3 regions of the Echinicola jeungdonensis genome follow, and region 2 is predicted to be linked to each of the others. Evidence: riboswitches for the same ligand, from Rfam matches in the RefSeq annotation. Region 2 holds a riboswitch; each other region holds the start of a gene.
What was found. Region 2 has a riboswitch for cobalamin ahead of metE (5-methyltetrahydropteroyltriglutamate--homocysteine S-methyltransferase). Riboswitches for the same ligand answer to the same signal wherever they lie in the genome.
Positions count from the first base shown of each region.

Region 1 (5,126 bases), on a different contig from region 2:
GGATTCAAGACTTTGGTTTGCAATGCTTGGGTATAATTGGCAGGCAATGATGTCCCAACAGTGAAGAGGAACGGAGGAGGCTTTTTTGGATGGCTTTGAAAAAATTGTCATTGCAAATAGAAATTATACCGGGCAAGTAATTAACCTGCCCGGTGGGGTAATTGTTTAATTTTCGATACCAGCAACTGTGGTTTTTCTAAGTGCTTTAGCAGCTTGTACCATGCGCTCCAAAGCTGGCTCAGTTTCTTTCCATCCTCTGGTTTTAAGGCCACAGTCAGGGTTGACCCAAAGCTGTTCCTCCGGTAATACGGATTTAGCTTTTTCTAGCAATTCAACCATTTCCTCTTTGGAAGGTATCCTTGGAGAGTGGATGTCATAAACCCCTGGACCAATTTCATTGGGGTATTGGAACTCAGCAAAAGCATCTAATAACTCCATTTGAGACCTGGAACATTCGATGGTAATGACATCAGCATCCATGCCAGCAATATGTTTGATGATATCATTAAACTCTGAATAGCACATGTGTGTATGGATTTGGGTTTTGTCCTCCACCACTGATGCAGAGATTCGGAAACATTCTACAGCCCAGTCCAGATAGGCTTCCCAGTCGGACTGCCTTAAGGGCAAACCTTCCCTTAGGGCAGGTTCATCAATTTGGATGATCTTGATGCCTTCTTTTTCCAAATCAGCCACCTCTTCTCTGATAGCCAGGGCAATTTGCTGACAAGTGGTTGATCTGGGCTGGTCATTTCGGACAAAGGACCATTGCAAAATGGTTACCGGCCCTGTGAGCATTCCTTTTACATTTTTTTCTGTCAGGGATTGGGCAAAAGAAGTCCAACCAACGGTCATAGGCTCAGGACGGGAAACGTCTCCATAAATAATGGGAGGTTTAACGCAGCGGGAACCATAACTTTGGACCCAGCCATTTTGGGTGAAGACAAAGCCTTCCAATTGCTCCCCGAAATATTCAACCATATCATTTCTTTCAAACTCCCCATGAACCAAAACATCCAATCCAATTCCTTCCTGCCAACGTATTGCCATTTCGGTTTCACTTTTGATCAGCTCATCATATTGATTTTGAGTCAATTTCCCCTTTTTCTTTAGAGCTCGCCATTGCCTTACCTCCTTGGTTTGAGGAAAGGAACCAATGGTTGTGGTTGGGAAAAGTGGAAGGTTCAGGTTTGGGGTTTGAAGTTTTCTCCTTTCTCCAAAAGGCTTATTCCTCGTGCTATGGCCTGGTGTAAGGCTGCTTACAGCCTGTCCCACCTCTTGTTTATGGATGATGGAAGAGGTTTTTTTAGATTGGATAGCTTTTTGATTTTCCTCCAATAATTGTTGGTTTTCCGGCAAACCGGAATCCAAAGCTAGTTGCTTCAAGCTTGCAATTTCACCGACTTTTTGCTTGGCAAAAGCCAACCATTGTTGGATCTCAGCCGTCAACCCTGAGCCAGATTTTTCCTCCTCCAAGTCACAGGGTGAATGAAGCAAAGAGCAACTGGAAGCTATCAATAGGCGGTTTTCACTTTTCTTGCCTTTGGCCAATTCAAGTAATTCCAAAGAAGCTTTGAAATCATTTTTCCAGATATTCCTTCCATCTACCAATCCTAAAGAAAGGCTTAGGTTTTGCGGAAGTTTATCCAATGTCTTTTCAAGTTGTTTTGGAGCCCGGACCAAATCCAAATGCAGGCCACAAACTGGCAATTCACAAGCCAGGTCCAAATTTTCATCCAGGCCGCCAAAATAAGTGGTCAAAAGGATTTTAAGGTTCGGACAAGCTTTGCGGATGGTTTTGTATGTATATTCAAAAGCTTCCTTTTCTTCCTGATCCAGATCCATGGCAAGAAAAGGTTCATCCAATTGTACCCAGGTAGCGTTTGATTCCTCCAGTTTTTTGAGGATGTCCAAATAAACAGGGACAAGGTTTTTGATCAGCTCAATTCGCTTAAAACCTTTTTCCTTTTCTTTACCCAATAGGAGGTAGGAGACCGGTCCAAGGATGACAGGTTTGGTGATGATACCCTGTCTTTTTGCCTCTTTGAACTCATCCAGGATTTTTGTGGAGAAGAGTTTAAAGGGCTGATTCTTTTTAAATTCAGGAACGATATAATGGTAATTGGTATCGAACCATTTGGTCATTTCCATGGCAATGATATCAAGGCCATTTTTCTGATAGCCCCGGGCCATGGCAAAATAAAGGTCCAGTTCAGGTTTTTTCTGGTCAGTTACAATCTCATGGTATCTTTCAGGAATAGCACCAACGGTAAAGGACATGTCCAAAACCTGATCGTAGAAGGAAAAATCATTGGAAGGGATCAGGTCAATGCCTGCTTCCTGTTGGATTTTCCAATTTTCTTCCCGGATGTTTGCACCGGTTTCCTGGAGTTCACGAAGGGTTGATTTTCCGGCCCAGTAAGCTTCACTGGCCTTTTTGAGTTGTCTTTTGCTACCAATCCGCGGGTAGCCAAGATTGTGCGTTAGCATAATTTTAAACTTTTAACGTGATAAATAGGTCAAAAGCCTTTAGCTAAACTTCACAATGCCCTGCGGATAAGAAGTGGAGGTGAAAAACAGGATATACTTTTTCCTTAGGCACACGAGTCCCATAATTTTTTGGAAAAAGCATCCTACTTGACAGGGCTTCAAATCGCGAAAGCATTGTCATTTCAATATAGGCAGGTCTCCTGGCTTGTAACATTTTTACCGTCCTTCCCACCCCGATGGTTATCGGGACAGTGGACCACTAAGGGTAAAAACTTTTCCATTACTTACAGTTGCGCGACAGCCCGTGATTTTCACACGGTTCCCTATTCACCCTGACCTTGGTCAAGGACCTATATTGGAAGATGAAGAAATCAAGTAAAGAACTTTGGGCTGCAAATATAGGGAATTCGGTTAAAGTAATTGGTTGTTGGGTAAATTAGTTATTGGTTTTTCCTCTATATCAATGCTGATTGCAATAACCCTTTTATTATTTAAGGCCATATTTTAGGACTTGAACTGAAATGTGGGTTTGAATTTCTTACTTTTTGATTTGAAAATCATTAATTTCTAATAGATTTCTAGGTATACATTTGTAATGGAAAATCAAGTTCATACAGAATGGGAAAGCACCAGACAAACCAAGCAAAAGATATTTTTGAAAGGCTGAGGTCAGGGGAAGTGATTTCCATGGATGACCCGGATTACGGGAAGATTAGGAAGGCAGTTAATGAGACCATCAAGCTTTCTGTGAAACTGAATTCAGCTTGTAATATCCAGGAAATTCGGTCATGGCTCTCCGAGATCATAGGAAGCCCAATTGATGAAAGTACCACATTGTTTACGCCATTTTATACCAATGTTGGAAAAAATATAAAGCTGGGGAAAAATGTGTTTATCAACCATGCCTGCAGCTTTTTGGATTTAGGGGTATAACTATTGAAGATGAAGTGATGCTTGGCCCACGGGTGAATATAAGCTCCGAAAACCATCCAGTGGAGATTGCCTCCCGAAAGACCATGGTTCCTGCAGAAGTGATAATAAAAAGGAATGTCTGGGTCGGTGCCATTGCTACCATCCTTCCCAGGGTTACCATTGGTGAAAACTCGGTAGTAGCTGCAGGTGCGGTGGTAACAAAAGATGTGCCCTCAAACTGTTTTGTGGCAGGTGTTCCTGCAAAGGTTATTAAGAAAATAGGTCAATAAATTTCTTATATTATGAAAAATATCAATCTGTTATTAGTATTCTCAGCTTTGGTTCTCCAGGGGTGTCAAGGACAAGATTCATCCGAAACAGAACAAAAAGATTTGGAAGCCATTTTCCCTAAAGGGAAGTTAGGACCTTCTGAGTATTTTACTGGCAAAGCCTACAATTATGGCCTTGTGCCCAATGATTCAACTTATACCACTTTGGTGGGAAATGTTTTTTTTGAACCAGGGGCAAGAAGCAACTGGCATACCCATCCTGGAGGCCAAATCCTTATTATTACTGATGGTGTAGGCTATCACCAAATCGAAGGGGAGCCCATTCAGGTAATGAAAAAAGGGGATATAGTAAAATGCCCTCCCAATACCCGTCATTGGCATGGTGCAAGTCCTGATACCGGTTTACAGCAAATGTATATTGTTCCAAATACTGAGAAAGGCATAGTAGAATGGATGGAGCCGGTGACTGATGAAGAGTACAATGTTGGTGAATAAATGATCCCTTTCCTGGTTTAAATGTAATCGGTAATAGGTTTGGCTTTTTAAAGCTCATTTTTATACGTTGATGGGGATACCCCCATGTATTTTTTAAATAACCTCGAAAAATAAAGTGGATCCTGAAAGTTCAGTTCGTAGCTGATTTCTTTTACAGACATGTTAGTTAGATTGAAAAGCTCACAAGCTTTTTGGACTTTTAATAAATTGAAAAAATGGATCAGTGATTGGCCGGTCTTTTTTTTGAAAAGTGAAAAAATGGTGGAGGAAGACTTATTAAACGTACGTGAAATTTCCTCAATGGTCACCGTGTCGTAAATATGTTGGTTCAAATAGTCAATGATTTCATTGACTAAATCTTCGTTGGAAGACTGAACCTTTTTGTTTGACTTAATAGAATAATAAATAAAGGAACCTAGGGTTTTATGAAGCAACATGCTCGAATACTCGAATATTTCCTCCGAAATACCATTTTTAAAAAGGTCAATCATGTATTCAAACTCTGCAATCCGGTTTTTCTCAAAAGGGATAATGATGGGTTGGTTATTATTCTGTTTTCTGAACCTTTGAAAAATTTCCTTCGCATTTACACCTGTAAAATGAACCCAGAAAATGGACCAAGGATTTTTCTCATCCGAAAAATAGGCGTGATTCTGCTTTGACTCGATGATGTAAAAAGAATTGGGAGTTAGCTGAAAACTGGATTGATTAATTTTGATGGTTCCCTTTCCTTCAATACAATAAATTAAAATGTACTCAGGGCAACCCTGTGGTCTTTTCCGGAAGTGATGAAGCGCTTTTGGAAAATAACCAATATCAGTTAAGTATAAGTTTTTAGTAAGTTCTCTTTTTGAATAATCTGTTAACAGTCTTCTTGGGATTACATTGATTTTTTCTCCTTTAAAACCGGTTTTTAGTGTTGGCTTATTTTTCATATAA
Region 1 is NZ_JAUFQT010000002.1:17,130-22,255, forward strand. Features, by position in the region: gene QWY93_RS13570 (PAS domain-containing protein) at 1-111, opposite strand, end outside; gene metE (5-methyltetrahydropteroyltriglutamate--homocysteine S-methyltransferase) at 166-2,490, opposite strand; cobalamin riboswitch at 2,664-2,859, opposite strand; gene QWY93_RS19735 (LbetaH domain-containing protein) at 3,109-3,423, shown strand; gene QWY93_RS19740 (acyltransferase) at 3,456-3,692, shown strand; gene QWY93_RS13585 (cupin domain-containing protein) at 3,705-4,187, shown strand; gene QWY93_RS13590 (AraC family transcriptional regulator) at 4,235-5,122, opposite strand.
Region 1: it holds a riboswitch for cobalamin, as region 2 does, so the genes downstream of both, metE (5-methyltetrahydropteroyltriglutamate--homocysteine S-methyltransferase) here and metE (5-methyltetrahydropteroyltriglutamate--homocysteine S-methyltransferase) in region 2, are expected to answer to the same signal.

Region 2 (5,126 bases):
ATTTATTATTCTATTAAGTCAAACAAAAAGGTTCAGTCTTCCAACGAAGATTTAGTCAATGAAATCATTGACTATTTGAACCAACATATTTACGACACGGTGACCATTGAGGAAATTTCACGTACGTTTAATAAGTCTTCCTCCACCATTTTTTCACTTTTCAAAAAAAAGACCGGCCAATCACTGATCCATTTTTTCAATTTATTAAAAGTCCAAAAAGCTTGTGAGCTTTTCAATCTAACTAACATGTCTGTAAAAGAAATCAGCTACGAACTGAACTTTCAGGATCCACTTTATTTTTCGAGGTTATTTAAAAAATACATGGGGGTATCCCCATCAACGTATAAAAATGAGCTTTAAAAAGCCAAACCTATTACCGATTACATTTAAACCAGGAAAGGGATCATTTATTCACCAACATTGTACTCTTCATCAGTCACCGGCTCCATCCATTCTACTATGCCTTTCTCAGTATTTGGAACAATATACATTTGCTGTAAACCGGTATCAGGACTTGCACCATGCCAATGACGGGTATTGGGAGGGCATTTTACTATATCCCCTTTTTTCATTACCTGAATGGGCTCCCCTTCGATTTGGTGATAGCCTACACCATCAGTAATAATAAGGATTTGGCCTCCAGGATGGGTATGCCAGTTGCTTCTTGCCCCTGGTTCAAAAAAAACATTTCCCACCAAAGTGGTATAAGTTGAATCATTGGGCACAAGGCCATAATTGTAGGCTTTGCCAGTAAAATACTCAGAAGGTCCTAACTTCCCTTTAGGGAAAATGGCTTCCAAATCTTTTTGTTCTGTTTCGGATGAATCTTGTCCTTGACACCCCTGGAGAACCAAAGCTGAGAATACTAATAACAGATTGATATTTTTCATAATATAAGAAATTTATTGACCTATTTTCTTAATAACCTTTGCAGGAACACCTGCCACAAAACAGTTTGAGGGCACATCTTTTGTTACCACCGCACCTGCAGCTACTACCGAGTTTTCACCAATGGTAACCCTGGGAAGGATGGTAGCAATGGCACCGACCCAGACATTCCTTTTTATTATCACTTCTGCAGGAACCATGGTCTTTCGGGAGGCAATCTCCACTGGATGGTTTTCGGAGCTTATATTCACCCGTGGGCCAAGCATCACTTCATCTTCAATAGTTATACCCCTAAATCCAAAAAGCTGCAGGCATGGTTGATAAACACATTTTTCCCCAGCTTTATATTTTTTCCAACATTGGTATAAAATGGCGTAAACAATGTGGTACTTTCATCAATTGGGCTTCCTATGATCTCGGAGAGCCATGACCGAATTTCCTGGATATTACAAGCTGAATTCAGTTTCACAGAAAGCTTGATGGTCTCATTAACTGCCTTCCTAATCTTCCCGTAATCCGGGTCATCCATGGAAATCACTTCCCCTGACCTCAGCCTTTCAAAAATATCTTTTGCTTGGTTTGTCTGGTGCTTTCCCATTCTGTATGAACTTGATTTTCCATTACAAATGTATACCTAGAAATCTATTAGAAATTAATGATTTTCAAATCAAAAAGTAAGAAATTCAAACCCACATTTCAGTTCAAGTCCTAAAATATGGCCTTAAATAATAAAAGGGTTATTGCAATCAGCATTGATATAGAGGAAAAACCAATAACTAATTTACCCAACAACCAATTACTTTAACCGAATTCCCTATATTTGCAGCCCAAAGTTCTTTACTTGATTTCTTCATCTTCCAATATAGGTCCTTGACCAAGGTCAGGGTGAATAGGGAACCGTGTGAAAATCACGGGCTGTCGCGCAACTGTAAGTAATGGAAAAGTTTTTACCCTTAGTGGTCCACTGTCCCGATAACCATCGGGGTGGGAAGGACGGTAAAAATGTTACAAGCCAGGAGACCTGCCTATATTGAAATGACAATGCTTTCGCGATTTGAAGCCCTGTCAAGTAGGATGCTTTTTCCAAAAAATTATGGGACTCGTGTGCCTAAGGAAAAAGTATATCCTGTTTTTCACCTCCACTTCTTATCCGCAGGGCATTGTGAAGTTTAGCTAAAGGCTTTTGACCTATTTATCACGTTAAAAGTTTAAAATTATGCTAACGCACAATCTTGGCTACCCGCGGATTGGTAGCAAAAGACAACTCAAAAAGGCCAGTGAAGCTTACTGGGCCGGAAAATCAACCCTTCGTGAACTCCAGGAAACCGGTGCAAACATCCGGGAAGAAAATTGGAAAATCCAACAGGAAGCAGGCATTGACCTGATCCCTTCCAATGATTTTTCCTTCTACGATCAGGTTTTGGACATGTCCTTTACCGTTGGTGCTATTCCTGAAAGATACCATGAGATTGTAACTGACCAGAAAAAACCTGAACTGGACCTTTATTTTGCCATGGCCCGGGGCTATCAGAAAAATGGCCTTGATATCATTGCCATGGAAATGACCAAATGGTTCGATACCAATTACCATTATATCGTTCCTGAATTTAAAAAGAATCAGCCCTTTAAACTCTTCTCCACAAAAATCCTGGATGAGTTCAAAGAGGCAAAAAGACAGGGTATCATCACCAAACCTGTCATCCTTGGACCGGTCTCCTACCTCCTATTGGGTAAAGAAAAGGAAAAAGGTTTTAAGCGAATTGAGCTGATCAAAAACCTTGTCCCTGTTTATTTGGACATCCTCAAAAAACTGGAGGAATCAAACGCTACCTGGGTACAATTGGATGAACCTTTTCTTGCCATGGATCTGGATCAGGAAGAAAAGGAAGCTTTTGAATATACATACAAAACCATCCGCAAAGCTTGTCCGAACCTTAAAATCCTTTTGACCACTTATTTTGGCGGCCTGGATGAAAATTTGGACCTGGCTTGTGAATTGCCAGTTTGTGGCCTGCATTTGGATTTGGTCCGGGCTCCAAAACAACTTGAAAAGACATTGGATAAACTTCCGCAAAACCTAAGCCTTTCTTTAGGATTGGTAGATGGAAGGAATATCTGGAAAAATGATTTCAAAGCTTCTTTGGAATTACTTGAATTGGCCAAAGGCAAGAAAAGTGAAAACCGCCTATTGATAGCTTCCAGTTGCTCTTTGCTTCATTCACCCTGTGACTTGGAGGAGGAAAAATCTGGCTCAGGGTTGACGGCTGAGATCCAACAATGGTTGGCTTTTGCCAAGCAAAAAGTCGGTGAAATTGCAAGCTTGAAGCAACTAGCTTTGGATTCCGGTTTGCCGGAAAACCAACAATTATTGGAGGAAAATCAAAAAGCTATCCAATCTAAAAAAACCTCTTCCATCATCCATAAACAAGAGGTGGGACAGGCTGTAAGCAGCCTTACACCAGGCCATAGCACGAGGAATAAGCCTTTTGGAGAAAGGAGAAAACTTCAAACCCCAAACCTGAACCTTCCACTTTTCCCAACCACAACCATTGGTTCCTTTCCTCAAACCAAGGAGGTAAGGCAATGGCGAGCTCTAAAGAAAAAGGGGAAATTGACTCAAAATCAATATGATGAGCTGATCAAAAGTGAAACCGAAATGGCAATACGTTGGCAGGAAGGAATTGGATTGGATGTTTTGGTTCATGGGGAGTTTGAAAGAAATGATATGGTTGAATATTTCGGGGAGCAATTGGAAGGCTTTGTCTTCACCCAAAATGGCTGGGTCCAAAGTTATGGTTCCCGCTGCGTTAAACCTCCCATTATTTATGGAGACGTTTCCCGTCCTGAGCCTATGACCGTTGGTTGGACTTCTTTTGCCCAATCCCTGACAGAAAAAAATGTAAAAGGAATGCTCACAGGGCCGGTAACCATTTTGCAATGGTCCTTTGTCCGAAATGACCAGCCCAGATCAACCACTTGTCAGCAAATTGCCCTGGCTATCAGAGAAGAGGTGGCTGATTTGGAAAAAGAAGGCATCAAGATCATCCAAATTGATGAACCTGCCCTAAGGGAAGGTTTGCCCTTAAGGCAGTCCGACTGGGAAGCCTATCTGGACTGGGCTGTAGAATGTTTCCGAATCTCTGCATCAGTGGTGGAGGACAAAACCCAAATCCATACACACATGTGCTATTCAGAGTTTAATGATATCATCAAACATATTGCTGGCATGGATGCTGATGTCATTACCATCGAATGTTCCAGGTCTCAAATGGAGTTATTAGATGCTTTTGCTGAGTTCCAATACCCCAATGAAATTGGTCCAGGGGTTTATGACATCCACTCTCCAAGGATACCTTCCAAAGAGGAAATGGTTGAATTGCTAGAAAAAGCTAAATCCGTATTACCGGAGGAACAGCTTTGGGTCAACCCTGACTGTGGCCTTAAAACCAGAGGATGGAAAGAAACTGAGCCAGCTTTGGAGCGCATGGTACAAGCTGCTAAAGCACTTAGAAAAACCACAGTTGCTGGTATCGAAAATTAAACAATTACCCCACCGGGCAGGTTAATTACTTGCCCGGTATAATTTCTATTTGCAATGACAATTTTTTCAAAGCCATCCAAAAAAGCCTCCTCCGTTCCTCTTCACTGTTGGGACATCATTGCCTGCCAATTATACCCAAGCATTGCAAACCAAAGTCTTGAATCCCTATCTCACACTTTAAGTTTTTTCAAAAAATCATTCAGTTGGTCAACAGATTTGAATTTCCTAAATCAAAGGTTTGATGCTTTAGTACTTACCGATAGGCAGGAAACCATCCTTTGGGCAAGTCCAGGCTTTGAAAAAATGACGGATTATCATGTCTTTGAAGCAATTGGTAAAAACCCTTCTTTTTTACAGGGAAAGGATTCTTCTTATAAAGCAAAAACCCAAATAAGAAAAAAAATCAATGAAGGAAAACCATTTTCTTCCCAATTGATTAATTATAAAAAGAATGGAGAACCTTACCTTTGCGAAATCACTATCATTCCATTGGAAGATCCAAAAGGGAAAATCACCCATTTTCTGGCACTTGAAAACGAAATATGACCGATTTAGACCAAAAAATTAAAAACGCAGAAACCCGAATATTTAAAGCTGTTTTCCCCAATACCATCAACCATTATGATACTTTGTTTGGTGGCACGGCTATGCACCTGATGGATGAGGTTGCCTTTATCGCAGCCACCCGGTTCAGCAG
Region 2 is NZ_JAUFQT010000001.1:3,194,446-3,199,571, reverse strand. Features, by position in the region: gene QWY93_RS13315 (AraC family transcriptional regulator) at 1-360, shown strand, start outside; gene QWY93_RS13310 (cupin domain-containing protein) at 408-890, opposite strand; gene QWY93_RS19695 (acyltransferase) at 903-1,139, opposite strand; gene QWY93_RS19690 (LbetaH domain-containing protein) at 1,172-1,486, opposite strand; cobalamin riboswitch at 1,736-1,931, shown strand; gene metE (5-methyltetrahydropteroyltriglutamate--homocysteine S-methyltransferase) at 2,105-4,429, shown strand; gene QWY93_RS13295 (PAS domain-containing protein) at 4,484-4,975, shown strand; gene QWY93_RS13290 (acyl-CoA thioesterase) at 4,972-5,126, shown strand, end outside.

Region 3 (5,126 bases), on a different contig from region 2:
TTTTCCCCACAAGGATCTACATCTTTTGGAAGGTCTTTAAGAAATTCTTTGTCGATGATTCGGCCCGCAAATTCCGAAGGCAATAATTCCGCTTTGGTGCAGATCACAATGGTTTTGAATCCCAAATCAATAAATTCATGGATCAGCTCCTTTGTGTCTTTTTTCCAGAGGGGGAAATGGCCTTTTATACCCACTTCAGCCAGGCGGTCTTCCCTGTATTGTTTGAGGTCTTCCAAAAAAATATCCCCAAAAATGCTATGGGTAATCCCTTCTTTTTTCAGCCCTGATAGGGTGTTTTTCATGGTTTGATCATATTCGGACATGCTGGGCATTTCTGGGAGGAGAATTTCTTTTATTGGAAGCCCAATAGATTTACCCTGGGCCTGTAAAAGTTCTTTCCGAACTCCATGCATTGAAATCCGGTTAAAATGGCTGTTGACAGTGGTCATTAAGGTATGGATTTCAAATTGACCCTCATTCAAAACCTTATAAAGCGCCAATGCACTGTCCTTTCCACCGCTCCAATTAAATATACTTTTAATCATTTTCATTTCAGTTGTAAGGGGAGTCCGGAAACCATAAATATGGCTTTGTCTGCCTTTTGGGCAATGTATTGATTGATCCAGCCTTGAAGTTCTGTAAATTTCCTCCCTACTTCAGTTTGGGCATGCAAGCCCATACCGATTTCATTGGAAATAATGATCAGATTGGTATTTTGGGCATTCTGAAAAATTTGATCTAATTCATCTTTGCAGGACTGAAGACAAAGATTAAGGTCATTTTTTGAATCCGCAAACCAATTGGTCAGCCAAAGCGTGACACAGTCCAGGACCACTACCTTTCCTTCAATTTCCACTTTGCTCAAGTATTTCTCTTCCTCTATGGTGGTCCAGCTATTATCCCGGTCAGCCAAATGTCTGTCCACCCTTTTTTTAAAATCCTCATCCCAAATTCTGGAGGTTGCCAAGTAGTGGGGACTGTCAGAAAGTTGTTTGGCCAATTCCTGCGCATGGCGGCTTTTTCCCGATCTTTCACCTCCTGTAATGTAATATATCATGCCTTTTTAATTTCTTGATATGGACAATTTTGGCACCCATTTCCACAACATTTCCCTTTTCTGAGCAGGTACCATGCCGAAAATACAAAAAATCCCTGCTTATTAAGGGTGTAATCAATGCCTTCTATCAATTGATCAGGGAGGCCCATTTTCTGGACCGTCTTAATTTTTTGAGGAGTAAGGGTAGATATCCAGTCTGATATCCTTCGTTGTACTTCTGATTTTAAACAGGTAGGGCAGAGGCATCCCTTTGATTTTTCCAAGGGGACAATAGGAGGAAAAGCACTGCACCAACAGGAGTCAGAACAAGTAAATTTTGTTTGGCAATGGGGGCAGTGCTTTTCCATTAATTAAAACTGATATTGGGCTCCCAAAGAAAAGGTCCTTCCTCTGGTGGTATATCCGTATATAGCGGTAAATTCTTCATCAATAAGGTTATTGATGGCCCCATATACCCTTAATTTATTTTCTAATAAAGTCCGTTGTATGTATAGGTCAACTAAACCAAAACCTTCCAATTCCATCTCCCCTTCACTGAAATCATAGAAGGTTCTTTTTCCTGTGAAATTGTATTTTAAGGAAAATTCAGTGTTTTCGATTGGCTGTGCATTCACCGTCCAACCCCATTTATTTTTGGGAACCCGGTAAAATGTGCTAGGTTTATCGGTATTTACATGGGCATAATGGCCAGACAGGTCCAAATACTTATTGGGTGTCCAAGAAAAGTCTGCTTCAAATCCTTCAACACTTCTTTCTGCTTCGGTATTTTGATATTGCCCACCGATATAGGAACCATCTTCATCGAATATGGAAACAAAATCAATAGGGCTGGTTTCATCTCTAGTAAAATGAACAAGGTTTAATGTAAACTCCTTTCCAACATATAAAGAAACTCCCTGTTCATAATTTAAAGACTCTTCGGGGTTGAGCATGTCATTCCCATATTGTGGAGAATTTATTTGGTACAGAGAGGGTGTGATATAAGAGGTGGAGATAGAAGCCAATACTTTTAACGATACCGATGAGGAAATAGGCACATAGTAGCTTGGGTTCACATTATAGATGAATTTGTGGTCATATTCGGAGTGGGTATTTACCCTGGCACCTGCATGAAGGTTAAAACCTGATTGAGCCTCATAGAAGAAAGAGGCATAGGGATCCACCAAAGTGAATTTATTGGATTTAAAATCAAGTTCCCCGGGTTGTTCATAGGAGAATTGCTGCAAATTAACACCCCATAGCCCTTTTAAGCCTGGCAAAATATTATGTTCCTGGGTGAGGTCTATTTGAAGGTTTCTTCCCTTGTACTCGGAGGGGAAATTACTGATAAATTCCCTTTCATTCAGGTTGTAAACAGACTTCAGGCTTACCTTACCTTTTGCATATTTATAGGAGGGTGTAATGCCAAACCTTAATTGGTTATTGATTTGTTGGAAATCCGCATCTGCAAAGGTTCCTTGATCATAATCGGCTTCCATGTCATCGTAGCCTGTAAAAAAATCCAGGTTGAATTTTTCTGAAAATTCATACCCTAATTTTAACAGGGCATTTTTACGGTCCAAACCATCTTTTCCAAAAGGGATAGTGGCCTGCTCATCGGAAGCGGAAGAAAAGCCTTCAGAGGTCAAAAAATTTCCAGAGACCAAATAGCTGAATTTATCCTTTTTGCCATTGAAGCTAAGGTTGCCATTATAAGTACCGAATGACCCAGCATTAAAATCAACACTTCCACCAAAAGGTTTGTTTCCTTTGCTTTCCTTGAGCTTGATGTTGATGACAGCTGCTGAAGCTCCAGTTCCGTATAGCGTACTAAGGCCGCCCTTTAATACCTCGATAGATTCTACTTGGTTTAGCGAAAGCAATCTAAGGTCATAAGTTGAGGAAATGTTTGAGGGATCATTAATGGGAAGGCCATCAATGAGGATCAGGGTGTTTTTGCTGCTTGCACCTCTTACAAAATAACTGATATTGGTTCCAGGAGAGCCAAAGTTACCATCCATTTGAATGCCGGGTACCTCATTTAGGATATCGGCTACAGATTTTCCTGCATTTCTTTCCAGGTCTTGCTGGGAAAGTTTGTAGATGGTTTTTCCAGATTTTTCTACCGGGATTTCAAACTTCGTCCCAATAACCACCACTTCATCAAGTTCGGTAGTATCCTGGGAAAATGAGTTTTGAGTTCCTAAAAGGAAAGTAATCAATAGGGCGGGTATAGCCCACTTTCTGCCTTTAATGGGCAGTTGAACAAATTGGGTGTTCATAGCGTTTAAAATTGGTTTTTAAGATTGTGGACACTATGAACTTTCTGGGGAAATGTAAAAGGGCCTTTACTTAATTAAAGGCTGACTCCATTGCTTTTCACCCGAAAGCTCTGAATTAAGTGGTAGAAATTGGCAGGTCTTCTGACTTACTTCACTTTGGATGACCTTCCCATGCGCCTAAGGCACACAGTGGTGCTGATTTTCCAAAGCTATGATGAAGCTTACAGCTGCGGGTACAGTTCCGGAATTTCACCGGATTCCCTTTTAAATCCCTTTTATGTAAAGGGATACCAAAAACTGGTGCAAAGATAAAGGAAAATATTTAATTCCTCATCAATTTTGTTCTTAGTTAGACTAAGCTTTTAAAGTTATAACAATGGGTGGAAGTAAGGAATTCAAATGGAAATAAGTTGAGGTTTAGGGGGAAGAAAAAGGTGTGGAATTTTTATTTCCACACCTTTTTGCAGGAATAAATTTTTAAGATTCAAGTATATTTTCGATTTTAACCAATTCCTCTTCGGTGAATTGAATATTGTTTAAACAAGCAATGGAATCTTCCAATTGACTGGTTTTACTGGCACCGATTAATACTGAGGTCACCCTTTCATCCTTTAATAACCAAGCTAATGCCATTTGGGCAAGGCTTTGCTCCCTTTCCTTGGCCAGCTCATTAAGTGATTTGATTTTGGAAAGGTTGTCCTCGGTAATTTGGTCTGTTTTTAGGAAACCGTGTGATTTGGCAGCCCTGGAGTCTTCTGGAATTCCATGAAGATATTTATTGGTCAACATGCCTTGAGCAAGGGGGGAAAAAGGAATGCAGCCCACTTTTTCTTTGCCCAAGAGGTCCATTAAGCCATTTTCCACCCAACGTACAAACATGGAGTATTTGGGCTGGTGGATTAAGCAGGGAGTTCCCAGGTCCTTAAGGATTTTAAAAGCTTTTGCTGCTTCCTCTTTCTTATAATTGGAGAGGCCCACATAAAGGGCTTTTCCTTGTTGGACGATTTGGTGCAATGCCCCCATGGTTTCTTCTAAAGGAGTTTCAGGGTCTGGACGGTGATGATAAAAAATATCAACATAGTCCAGTCCCAGTCTATTAAGGCTTTGGTCCAGGCTTGAAATCAGGTATTTTTTGGAGCCCCAATCCCCATATGGGCCTTCCCACATATAATAACCTGCCTTGGAGGAAATAACCATTTGGTCCCGAAGGCCATGGAAGTCTGTTTTCAATATTTTTCCGAAATTTTCTTCAGCGGAACCGGGAGGTGGCCCATAATTATTGGCCAAATCAAAATGCGTAATTCCAGCATCAAATGCCGTACGCAAAAGTTTTCTGGAATTTTCAATACTGTCCACATCCCCGAAATTGTGCCAAAGGCCTAAGGAGAGGGCAGATAGTTTCAGGCCGCTATTTCCACAGCGCCGGTAAATCATATTTTGGTAACGTTTTGGGTTAGGTTGATAGGTTTGCATATTATCAATTATCTATTAATACAAAACCATGAATATAGGTATTTAATTAGGTTATTCATTCCAAGTGAGAATAAAAGGCGGCTGAAATGTAATTTCTTAAATGGATTTGGGTAGGAGGGCAATGAAAAAATTCTTTCAGGTTTTTCCCTTGATCAGAAGAAATTATTCAACAAAAAAATATCTAAGGAGTTGATGATGAATTATGAAATCCTGAAAATATATTTTAAAGAACAAAAAAAATAGGATAAAATAATTATTAGTACTTGACATCAATGATTTTTTTTCAGAACTTATCTTTCCGTTTTCGCTAAAAAACTTTTGATTAACGTAAGGCG
Region 3 is NZ_JAUFQT010000002.1:876,157-881,282, reverse strand. Features, by position in the region: gene QWY93_RS17080 (Dph6-related ATP pyrophosphatase) at 1-545, opposite strand, end outside; gene QWY93_RS17075 (bifunctional adenosylcobinamide kinase/adenosylcobinamide-phosphate guanylyltransferase) at 548-1,057, opposite strand; gene QWY93_RS17070 (DUF5522 domain-containing protein) at 1,054-1,206, opposite strand; gene QWY93_RS17065 (TonB-dependent receptor plug domain-containing protein) at 1,408-3,318, opposite strand; cobalamin riboswitch at 3,433-3,628, opposite strand; gene mgrA (L-glyceraldehyde 3-phosphate reductase) at 3,796-4,791, opposite strand.
Region 3: it holds a riboswitch for cobalamin, as region 2 does, so the genes downstream of both, QWY93_RS17065 (TonB-dependent receptor plug domain-containing protein) here and metE (5-methyltetrahydropteroyltriglutamate--homocysteine S-methyltransferase) in region 2, are expected to answer to the same signal.